DNA from 3 places in the Acidaminococcus sp. HCP3S3_H5 genome. Region 1 is predicted to be linked to each of the others. Evidence: riboswitches for the same ligand, from Rfam matches in the RefSeq annotation. Region 1 holds a riboswitch; each other region holds the start of a gene.
What was found. A riboswitch is a leader RNA that binds a small molecule or an ion and turns the genes downstream of it on or off. The one in region 1 is predicted to bind S-adenosylmethionine.
Positions count from the first base shown of each region.

Region 1 (3,243 bases):
AGCCTGAACAAGGTGTGTTCCAGCCTGGAAACAGCCCTGGACCGGGCGGAAAACACGGCGGCTGCGGTCTGTGCCCAGAAATTCGACATCCAGACACCTTGTAAGACCACCGGGTTCTGTTCCCACTGCAAGGCGCCGGAAACCCGCTGCTGCCAGATCCTGATCACCCGGTATGCCCGGCATCCGGAACGGGTCCATGTGATCCTGATCAACGATCAGCTGGGTTTCTGACCGGGAAGAAAAGGGAAAGGGAGTTGGCGGACCAACCCTTCCTTTCCCTTTTTTGTGGTATAATGGATTCACTTTGAAACCAGAAGGAGACCGTGATGTCTGATTATTTTATTTCTCAAGTATATCCTTCCGATAAACGGACCAATGCCCAGGTGGATGCCCTGCTGGAGCAGGAGGGAATCCGCCGGGATGCCAACCTGGACTATACCTGTGTGATGTTCGACAATGATTACCGGGCCATTGCCACCGGAAGCTGTTTCGGCAACACCCTCCGGTGCATGGCGGTGGACCATCACCACCAGGGGGAAGGGCTGATGAACGAGATTGTGTCCCATTTGGTCCAGTACCAGTATGAACGGGGAAATCTCCACCTTTTCCTGTATACCAAATGCAGTTCCGCCAAATTTTTCGGGGACCTGGGTTTTTATGAAATCGCCCGGATCGAAGACCAGATCGTCTTTATGGAAAACCGGAAGGAAGGTTTCTCCAGCTATCTGAACCAGCTGGCCCGGAGCCGGGTGGAAGCTCCCAAAGTGGCGGCCATTGTCATGAACGCCAACCCCTTTACCCTGGGGCATCAGTACCTGGTGGAAAAAGCGGCGGCAGAAAACGACCTGGTCCACCTGTTCATGGTCAGCGAGGACGCCAGCCTGTTCCCCTATGCCGTCCGGAAGAAGCTGATCCAGGAAGGGACACGGCACCTGGCCAATCTCCGGTACCATGACAGCGGTCCCTACATCATCAGCCAGGCCACCTTCCCCAGCTATTTCCAGAAGGATGCGGAAGCGGTGATCGCCAGCCATGCCAACCTGGATCTGGCCATTTTCGTGAAGATCGCCCGGAAACTGGGGATTACCGCCCGGTATGTGGGGGAAGAGCCCACCAGTGTGGTCACCGGCCTGTACAACCAGGTGATGGAAAAGCGGCTGCCGGAAGCGGGGATCCAGTGCGTGGTGGTGCCCCGTCGGGAAGAACAGGGCCAGGTGGTCAGTGCCTCCACAGTACGGAAGGCCATCCAGGAAGGAAACTGGGCGCTGGTACGGGAGCAGGTGCCTCCCACCACCTGGGACTTCCTCCAGAGCCAGGAAGCCCGGCCCATCCTGGACCGGATCCGGAAAGAGCAGGACGTGGTCCATTACTGAGGACCCGTCTTGTATTTTCCTACTGTATCTGTTATAATTACAAAGCAAAATCGAATACAGCTCATCAAGAGTGGCGGAGGGAATGGCCCTGTGAAGCCACAGCAACCATGGCCCTGGGCCAACGGTGCTAATTCCTGCAATGCGGTTTGTCGATTGTAAGATGAGAGTCCCATAGGTACTCTCATTTTGGGAGTATTTTTTTTTGTGTAAGGAGGAAATAATGAAGAAAGTATTTACGTCTGAATCTGTCACGGAAGGCCATCCTGACAAAATCGCCGATCAGATCTCTGATGCGGTGCTGGATGCCATCCTGGAACAGGACCCGGATGCCCGGGTTGCCTGCGAAACCCTGGTGGCCACCGGCCAGATCCATATTGTGGGGGAAATTTCCACCAGCTGCTATGTGGACATTGCCAAGATTGCCCGGCAGACGGTGATCGACATTGGCTACGACCGGGCCAAATATGGTTTTGACGGAGCCACCTGCGGGGTGCTGATCTCCATCGATGAACAGTCCCCGGACATTGCCCAGGGGGTGGATGAATCCGATGAATCCAAACAGGGCGCCCAGGGAGAAGAAGAAAAAATCGGCGCCGGGGATCAGGGGATGATGTTCGGCTATGCCACCGATGAAACGCCTGAATACATGCCCCTGCCCATTTCCCTGGCCCACAAGCTGTCCCGCCGGCTGGCCCAGGTCCGGAAGGACGGCACCCTGCCTTATCTCCGTCCTGATGGGAAGACCCAGGTCTCCGTGGAATATGATGACGACAAACCGGTACGGGTGGACACCATTGTGGTTTCTGCCCAGCACAGCCCGGAAATCACCATGGAACAGCTGCGGAAGGACATCCTGGAACAGGTGATCCGGCCGGTGGTGCCGGCGGATCTGCTGGATGAAAAGACCATTTACCACATCAACCCCACCGGCCGGTTCGTCATCGGCGGGCCCCAGGGGGATTCCGGCCTCACCGGGCGGAAAATCATCGTGGATACCTACGGGGGCATGGCTCGTCACGGAGGCGGTGCCTTCTCCGGGAAGGATCCCACAAAAGTGGACCGGAGTGCTGCCTATGCGGCCCGGTATGTGGCCAAGAACGTGGTGGCTGCCGGCCTGGCCAGGAAATGCGAAATCCAGCTGGCCTATGCCATCGGGGTGGCCCGTCCGGTGTCCATCAGCGTGAACACCTTTGGCACCGCTGCCATTCCGGAAGAAAAGATCGTGGAACTGATTGAAAAGAACTTCTCCCTGACCCCGGCGGGTATTATCCGGAGCCTGGATCTGCGCCGGCCCATTTACCGCCAGACTGCTGCCTATGGCCATTTCGGCCGGACGGATGTGGATTTGCCCTGGGAACGGCTGGATAAAGTGGATGTGCTGAAAAAAGCACTGGAATAAGATGGAATACGCAAAGGTTGCCATCAATCTGCCTGCCAAAAACATTTTTCGGCAGTTCACCTACCATGTGCCCCAGGCCCTGGATTTCCTGGGCCAGGGCTGGCGGGTGGTGGTGCCTTTCGGCCAGCAGCTGCTGGAAGGTTTCATTGTGGAAGAGGACCGGAGCCCGGATCTGTCCCGGGAACTGAAGGACATTGCCGATGTGGTGGGGACGGAACCCTGGTTCGACAGTGAAATGCTGGCCACCGCCTACTGGCTGTCCCAGTACTACCTGTGCACCCTGGCGGAGGCCCTGCGGCTGTTCATCCCGGGCCGGAAAAGCCTGGCGGCAGTGGGGAAATACGTCCCAGTGCCTGAAGTGGCCGGGCTTACTCCTGAGGAACAGGAACTGTACGATTTCCTGACCCTGAAGGGTCCCCAGTCCCGGCGGGCCATCCGGAATCTCCCGGGAGGAGAGACGGCCCTGAAGGG
Region 1 is NZ_JBQKCS010000002.1:53,088-56,330, reverse strand. It holds gene ACTQY5_RS02685 (lactate utilization protein) at 1-231, shown strand, start outside; gene citC ([citrate (pro-3S)-lyase] ligase) at 324-1,373, shown strand; SAM riboswitch class I at 1,432-1,540, shown strand; gene metK (methionine adenosyltransferase) at 1,594-2,772, shown strand; gene priA (primosomal protein N') at 2,774-3,243, shown strand, end outside.

Region 2 (3,243 bases), on a different contig from region 1:
ATGGGGCCTTCTCCTGAACCCAACCTGACGGTGCTGTATTCTTCCGCACTGCCGGACAACTTCAAGAAATACGCCGCCCACATTTCCATCACCACTTCTTCCATCCAGTACGAAAACGACGATGTGATGAAGCCGGTATGGGGCGATGACTACAGCATCTGCTGCTGCGTATCCGCCACCCAGACCGGGAAGGAAATGCAGTTCTTCGGGGCACGGGCCAACCTGGGTAAATGCCTGCTGTACGCCATCAACGGGGGCAAGGATGAAAAATTCCTGACCAAAGACGGCAAACACATGCAGGTAGGGCCGGAATATGCACCCATCACCTCCGACGTGCTGGACTACGGCGAAGTGATGCACAAATTCGACCTGATGATGGACTGGCTGGCCGGGCTGTACGTGAACATCCTGAACCTGATCCAGTACATGCATGACAAATACTACTATGAAGCGGCAGAAATGGCCCTCATCGACACCGATGTGCGCCGGACCTTTGCCACCGGCATCGCAGGCTTCTCCCATGTGGTGGATTCCCTGTGCGCCATCAAATACGCCAAAGTTTCCACGGTCCGGGATGAATCCGGCCTGGTGGTGGACTACAAGATCGAAGGGGACTTCCCCAAATACGGCAACGATGATCCCCGGGCGGATGAAATCGCTGTATGGCTGCTGAAGACCTTCATGACCAAGCTGCGGAAACACCACACCTACCGGAATTCCGAAGCCACCACTTCCATCCTGACCATCACTTCCAACGTGGTGTACGGCGGCGCCACCGGTGCCCTGCCTGACGGACGGAAGGCCTACACCCCGTTCGCTCCCGGTGCCAACCCGGCCTACGGCGCAGAACAGAACGGCCTCCTGGCTTCCCTGAACTCTGTGGCCAAGCTGCCGTACGAATATGCTCTGGACGGAATCTCCAACACCCAGACCATCGCTCCGGAAACCCTGGGCCACAATGAAGAAGAACAGAAAGCCACCCTGGTACGGGTAATGGACGGCTACTTCGATCAAGGAGCCCACCACCTGAACGTGAACGTGTTCGGCGTGGACAAGCTGATCGACTGCATGGAACATCCGGAAAAACCGGAATATGCCAACTTCACCATCCGGGTATCCGGCTACGCGGTGAAATTCATCGACCTGACCAGAGAACAGCAGCTGGACGTAATCGCCCGCCGCGCTCATCAGAAGATGTAATGTTTTAGTAAGAAGGGGCTGTTGCATGAGCAACAGCCCCTTAGTCGGAAGTCCGAAGTCTGAAGTCGGAAGCCTCAGGACAGGATCCGTCTGGCTGGACGGATCCTTTTGATTCTGCAAAACCAGAATCGCAATCAATCTGAGAGATCATTTCGTCCAAAGGTTCTACACATTCAAAAAATTTGCCTGCAAATTTAACATTCGGCTCCAGGCTCCAGACTTCAGACTCCAGACTTGAGCCGGTTACCTGCAACTGTTCTTGATCAGGTTACAAAAAGTCCTTGACTTTCCTAGTGAAGTAGTGTAGAATCAGAACCATCAAAATCACATACCTTCATCGAGAGCAGCAGAGGGATTTGGCCCTATGAAGCTGCGGCAACCCCCGGAAGGGAAGGTGCCAATTCCAACAGGGATTCCCTGGCAGATGAAAAGCGAGCTCAGTCATCGAAAACACCATCTGCCCAGCAGGTGGTGTTTTTCTTTGGGTGCTTTCGGGAAGGCGAAAAGGAGAGATGTTCATGAAACTGAAGAAATGGATTGCAGCAGCCGTATCCGTCCTGGCCCTGGCCAGCCTGGTCAGCGGCTGCGGCAGCGACAAAAAGGCGGCCGCCCCGGCGGAAAAGAAGACCATCACTGTAGGGATCACCCCCGGGTATTCCGAACAGGTCATGGAAGTGGTAAAGAAGGAAGCGGAAAAACAGGGGCTGAAGGTGGAAATCAAGACCTTCTCCGACTATGTGACTCCGGACCAGGCCCTGGCCCAGAAGGACATCGACCTGAACTCCTTCCAGCATGAACCCTTCCTGCTGGCCTTCAACAAAAAGAACGGCACCAAACTGGTGAGCATCGGCAAGACCTACCTGGCTCCCCTGCGGCTGTATTCCACCAAGATCAAGAACGTGGCGGACATCAAGGACGGGGACAAGATCGCCATCCCCAACGATCCTTCCAACGGAGGACGGGCCATCCTGATGCTGAGCAAACTGGGCCTCCTGAAAGTGAACCCGGATGTGAAGCCCACGGAACTGACCGTCAACGACATCACCGAAAACCCGAAACACCTGCAGATCGTGGAACTGGAAGCTGCCCAGCTGCCCCGGAGCCTGGATGACACCGCCGCTTCCATCATCAACGCCGGGTATGCCAACTCCGCCGGTCTGTCCACGGACCTGGCCATTGCCAAGGAAGACAACACCAGCCCCTATGTGAACATCATTGCCGCCCGGGAAGAAGACAAAGACAACCCCACCTACAAGAAATTCGTCCAGATCTTCCAGAGCCAGCCGGTGAAGGACTACATCCTGGAAAACTGCAAAGGCAACCTGGAACCGGCCTGGTAATTGAGAAAGAAGGGAACGGCAATGAAGCTTACGGAAGAAGAACAGAAATACGCCGCCCATCTCCAGCGGTTCATCCAGTGCGCCACCGTGTCCAACGCCAATGTGGACAAGGTGGACTGGAGCCAGTTTGAAAAACTCCATGAGGCCTTCCGGGAATTCTATCCCCACATCTATCGCCTGATGGAGCTGGATGAAGTGGGCCAGGCAGGCCTCCAGTTCCACCTGAAGGGCACTGGCAGCGCAAAGAAGCCCCTTCTGCTCATGGCCCATCAGGACGTGGTGGAAGTAGGGGACCGGGGCCAGTGGAAATTCGATCCCTTCGGAGGCGAAATCATCGACGGCTGTATCTGCGGCCGGGGCACTACCGACTGCAAGCACCAGCTGCTGGCGGAAATGGAAGCGGTGGAAGCCCTGCTGGCAGAAGGCTGGCGGCCGTCTTACGACCTGTACCTGTCTCTGGGCTACAGTGAGGAAGTGTACCTGGAAAACGATGTGGACGGAGCGGAAAAGCTCACCCGGCACCTGGAAGAGAAGGGGGTCCGGCTGGGCACCGTAGTGGACGAAGGGGGCGGCCTGTTCCCGGTGGGGGACAAGCTGGAAGCCAAGATCGGAGTGGCGGAAAAATCCCCGGTGAACTTCGAGATTTACGCCACCTCTCCCGGAGGCCATTCCAGCCGTCCCGGGAAGGGGACAGCCCTGGGGA
Region 2 is NZ_JBQKCS010000001.1:419,912-423,154, reverse strand. It holds gene pflB (formate C-acetyltransferase) at 1-1,200, shown strand, start outside; SAM riboswitch class I at 1,532-1,631, shown strand; gene ACTQY5_RS02120 (MetQ/NlpA family ABC transporter substrate-binding protein) at 1,719-2,540, shown strand; gene ACTQY5_RS02115 (M20/M25/M40 family metallo-hydrolase) at 2,562-3,243, shown strand, end outside.
Region 2: another riboswitch for S-adenosylmethionine. It lies ahead of ACTQY5_RS02120 (MetQ/NlpA family ABC transporter substrate-binding protein); the one in region 1 lies ahead of metK (methionine adenosyltransferase).

Region 3 (3,243 bases), on a different contig from region 1:
CCGGGTAGGCACCACCCCTTTGGGAGTACGGACAAACAGCCGGGCCTGGAGCTCCCCTTCCAGCACCCCGATGATCCGGCTCACCCCCTGGGGCGTCAAAAACAGCACCTTCGCCGCCTGGTGGATGCTCCGTTTCTCATAAACCTGCAGAAAACACCGGATAGCCCGGGTATCCATGGCAATCCCCTCCTTTGGGAGGATTGTAACACGGGTGGAAGAGGGTGTCAACGGAATGGGGACAGGTGGTTGATAGGTCTTAGTGTAAAATAGTTCTCGGTGAAATGAATAATCCCTTATAAACTTGCAAAAAGGAAGACCTTCATCCTTTATAGTATTAGTTACCACACCACTACAGATAGGAGAGAAGGTCTTCCGTGAATTTCATTGTATAAGAATTCATTAACTTAATAAAGGGGTGTTCCAACGGGCAGCAGTCCCATGGGACAGTTGGGAACAGCACTGAACTGGTGATAAGGACGGTCCCAAAGTCCGCCCTGTGAGGGGCGTAAGCAGGCGCCCGACGCTTCAGCGGCGTTGGCGGTCGCTTATGCCGTAGCTGGGGACCGTGCGGAGCACGGTGGTGGGGGCATCGGCGACAGCCGATATTTTGCAGGACCGGCCGAAAACAAGAAAGCGTATGGTAGGAGCAGGAATATGATGATTTCAGTTTTCGTTGCTGCATTCCCAGCTGATGAGCCCGTACCACCGTCAAGGTATTCGGTCCTTTCAGGACCTCATGCCCCCACCACCGGGCAAGCCCGGTCCCCCGCCCCTGCAGGGCGGACTTGGCCTCCGGCCTTGCTGGTACTTTGTACGAGTATACATCGATTCTCCGGGAGCCGGGAGGGCAGGCCCAGGAGGAGTCGGCGGGACAACATCGGGTGTTGTCGCTCCTGGGGTGGAGCACGCGGGCGATAGGGTCCGGCTTCCTGGTCCGTAGCCGCTGCCTTTGACCGTTAGGGCAAGGCGATAGGCTGTGAGCCTCCCGCCAGGGACGAACGGGTCTGCCCTCCCGGCGGAGAGCCCTCGCGGGTGTATGGGTATAGAAGTTTTTGCCCTCTGGGCGGCCGGGACGGGTTTGCCTTCGGCAACCCCCTACATCGTTGGGGTCAGAGATTCGTACATCTGGCGAGCCGCCGGTTGTGCGACCTCTACGGGCCCCTGCTCTTTACTCTTCACTCTTTACTCTGCACTTATGCCCCAATTCCCATTGACAAACTGTACTTTATACGGTATCATTTAATACGCACAGAATTCATCCAGAGTAACGGAGGGACTGGCCCTATGAAGTTACGGCAACCATCAGCGGCTTTGGCCGGCTGAACGGTGCTAAGTCCATCAGGCGTGGCCTGAAAGATGAAGATGAGTGAGCCAATCTGATTCCTCTTCATTGCTGATGAAGAGGAATTTTTATTTTTTACGGAGGTGAACCCCCTTGATAGAACTCCAGCACATTGACAAAGTCTATCATACGGCTTCAGGGGACCTGCATGCCCTGAAGGATATCAATCTGACCATCAACGAAGGCGAGATCTTCGGCATCATCGGCCTGTCCGGGGCCGGCAAAAGCACCCTGGTCCGGTGCATCAACATGCTGGAAAAGCCCACCAGCGGCAAAGTCATGGTGGACGGCCAGGAAATGACCGCCCTGGGCGAGGAACAGCTGCGGAAGGCCCGGCAGAACATCGGCATGATCTTCCAGCATTTCAACCTGCTGTCCAGCCGCACCGTATTCGGCAACATTGCCTTCCCTCTGGAAATCCAGGGAATGGACAAAGCCGCCATCCAAAAGAAGGTGGAACCCCTGCTGGACCTGGTGGGCCTGAAAGACCGGGCGGACCACTACCCCAGCCAGCTGTCCGGGGGCCAGAAACAGCGGGTGGGCATTGCCCGTGCCCTGGCCAGCGACCCCAAGGTGCTGCTTTGCGATGAAGCCACTTCCGCTCTGGATCCCCAGACCACCGAAAGCATCCTGAACCTGCTCCGGGACATCAACAAACGGCTCCACATCACCATTGTCATGATCACCCACCAGATGAACGTGGTAAAGGAAATCTGCGACCGGGTGGCCGTGATCGAAAACGGGGAGATCATCGAACAGGGGTCCATGGTGGACATCTTCACCAATCCCCAGAAAGCCACCACCAAAGAATTCGTGGCCAGCATCCAGCACAACGACCTGCCTGATTTCGTCAAGAAGCTGGACATCCACAAGGACTACAAAGCCGGGGACAAGGCCCTGGTGAGCCTGAGCTTCATCGGGGACAGCGCCGGAGAACCCATTGTATCCGTGCTGATCAAGGAATACGACACCAATGTGAACATCCTGACGGCCAACATTGAAACCCTGCAGGATACTCCCTTCGGGACCCTGCTCATTGAAGTGGAAGGGGACGAGGACCATTTGAAAAAAGCCCTGGATTACCTCCACGAAAGAAAAGTGAAAGACGAGGTGATCGGTTATGTCTCCTAATATGATCCATCTGCTGATCAAGGCCCTGGGCGAAACCCTCTACATGGTAGCCCTGTCCGCCGCCATTGCTTCTCTGTTCGGGATTCCCCTGGGGGTCATCCTGACCATTACCGGCAAAGGCCACATCAAGGAAAATGCGGCTCTCCACAAGACCCTGGGCTCCATTGTGAACGCTCTCCGGTCCGTGCCCTTCATCATCCTGATGGTGGCCATTATCCCTATCACCCGGATCATCGTGGGGTCTTCCATCGGCACCACCGCCGCCATCGTGCCTCTGACCATTTCCTGCACTCCGTTCATTTCCCGGATCATTGAATCCTCCCTGCTGGAAGTGGATCCCGGGGTCATCGAAGCGGCCCAGAGCATGGGGGCCTCCCCTCTCCAGATCATCTGGAAGGTGCTGCTGCCGGAAGCCATGCATTCCATTGTGCTGGGCATCACCCTGGCGGTGATCAGCCTGATCGGTTCCAGCGCCATGGCCGGTGCCCTGGGGGGCGGCGGCCTGGGTGACCTGGCCATCCGTTACGGGTACCAGCGGTTCCAGGCGGATACCATGGTGGCCACGGTCATCGTCCTGATTGCCCTGGTCCAGTTGGTCCAGACCATAGGGAACAAGATTTCGGCGAAGCTGAACAAGACGAAGATCAAATAAAAAAATCCCACCCCTCGAGGGTGGGATTTTTTTTGCCCGGGACTCACGGCTCGCGGCCTGCGGCCTGCAATCCTACTTTCAGCCCCAGCCGCTCTGCCTCTCCTGCTTTCAGTTCCAG
Region 3 is NZ_JBQKCS010000001.1:161,944-165,186, reverse strand. It holds gene ACTQY5_RS00875 (LysR family transcriptional regulator) at 1-177, opposite strand, end outside; SAM riboswitch class I at 1,253-1,363, shown strand; gene ACTQY5_RS00870 (methionine ABC transporter ATP-binding protein) at 1,436-2,473, shown strand; gene ACTQY5_RS00865 (methionine ABC transporter permease) at 2,463-3,125, shown strand; gene ACTQY5_RS00860 (DUF192 domain-containing protein) at 3,169-3,243, opposite strand, start outside.
Region 3: another riboswitch for S-adenosylmethionine. It lies ahead of ACTQY5_RS00870 (methionine ABC transporter ATP-binding protein); the one in region 1 lies ahead of metK (methionine adenosyltransferase).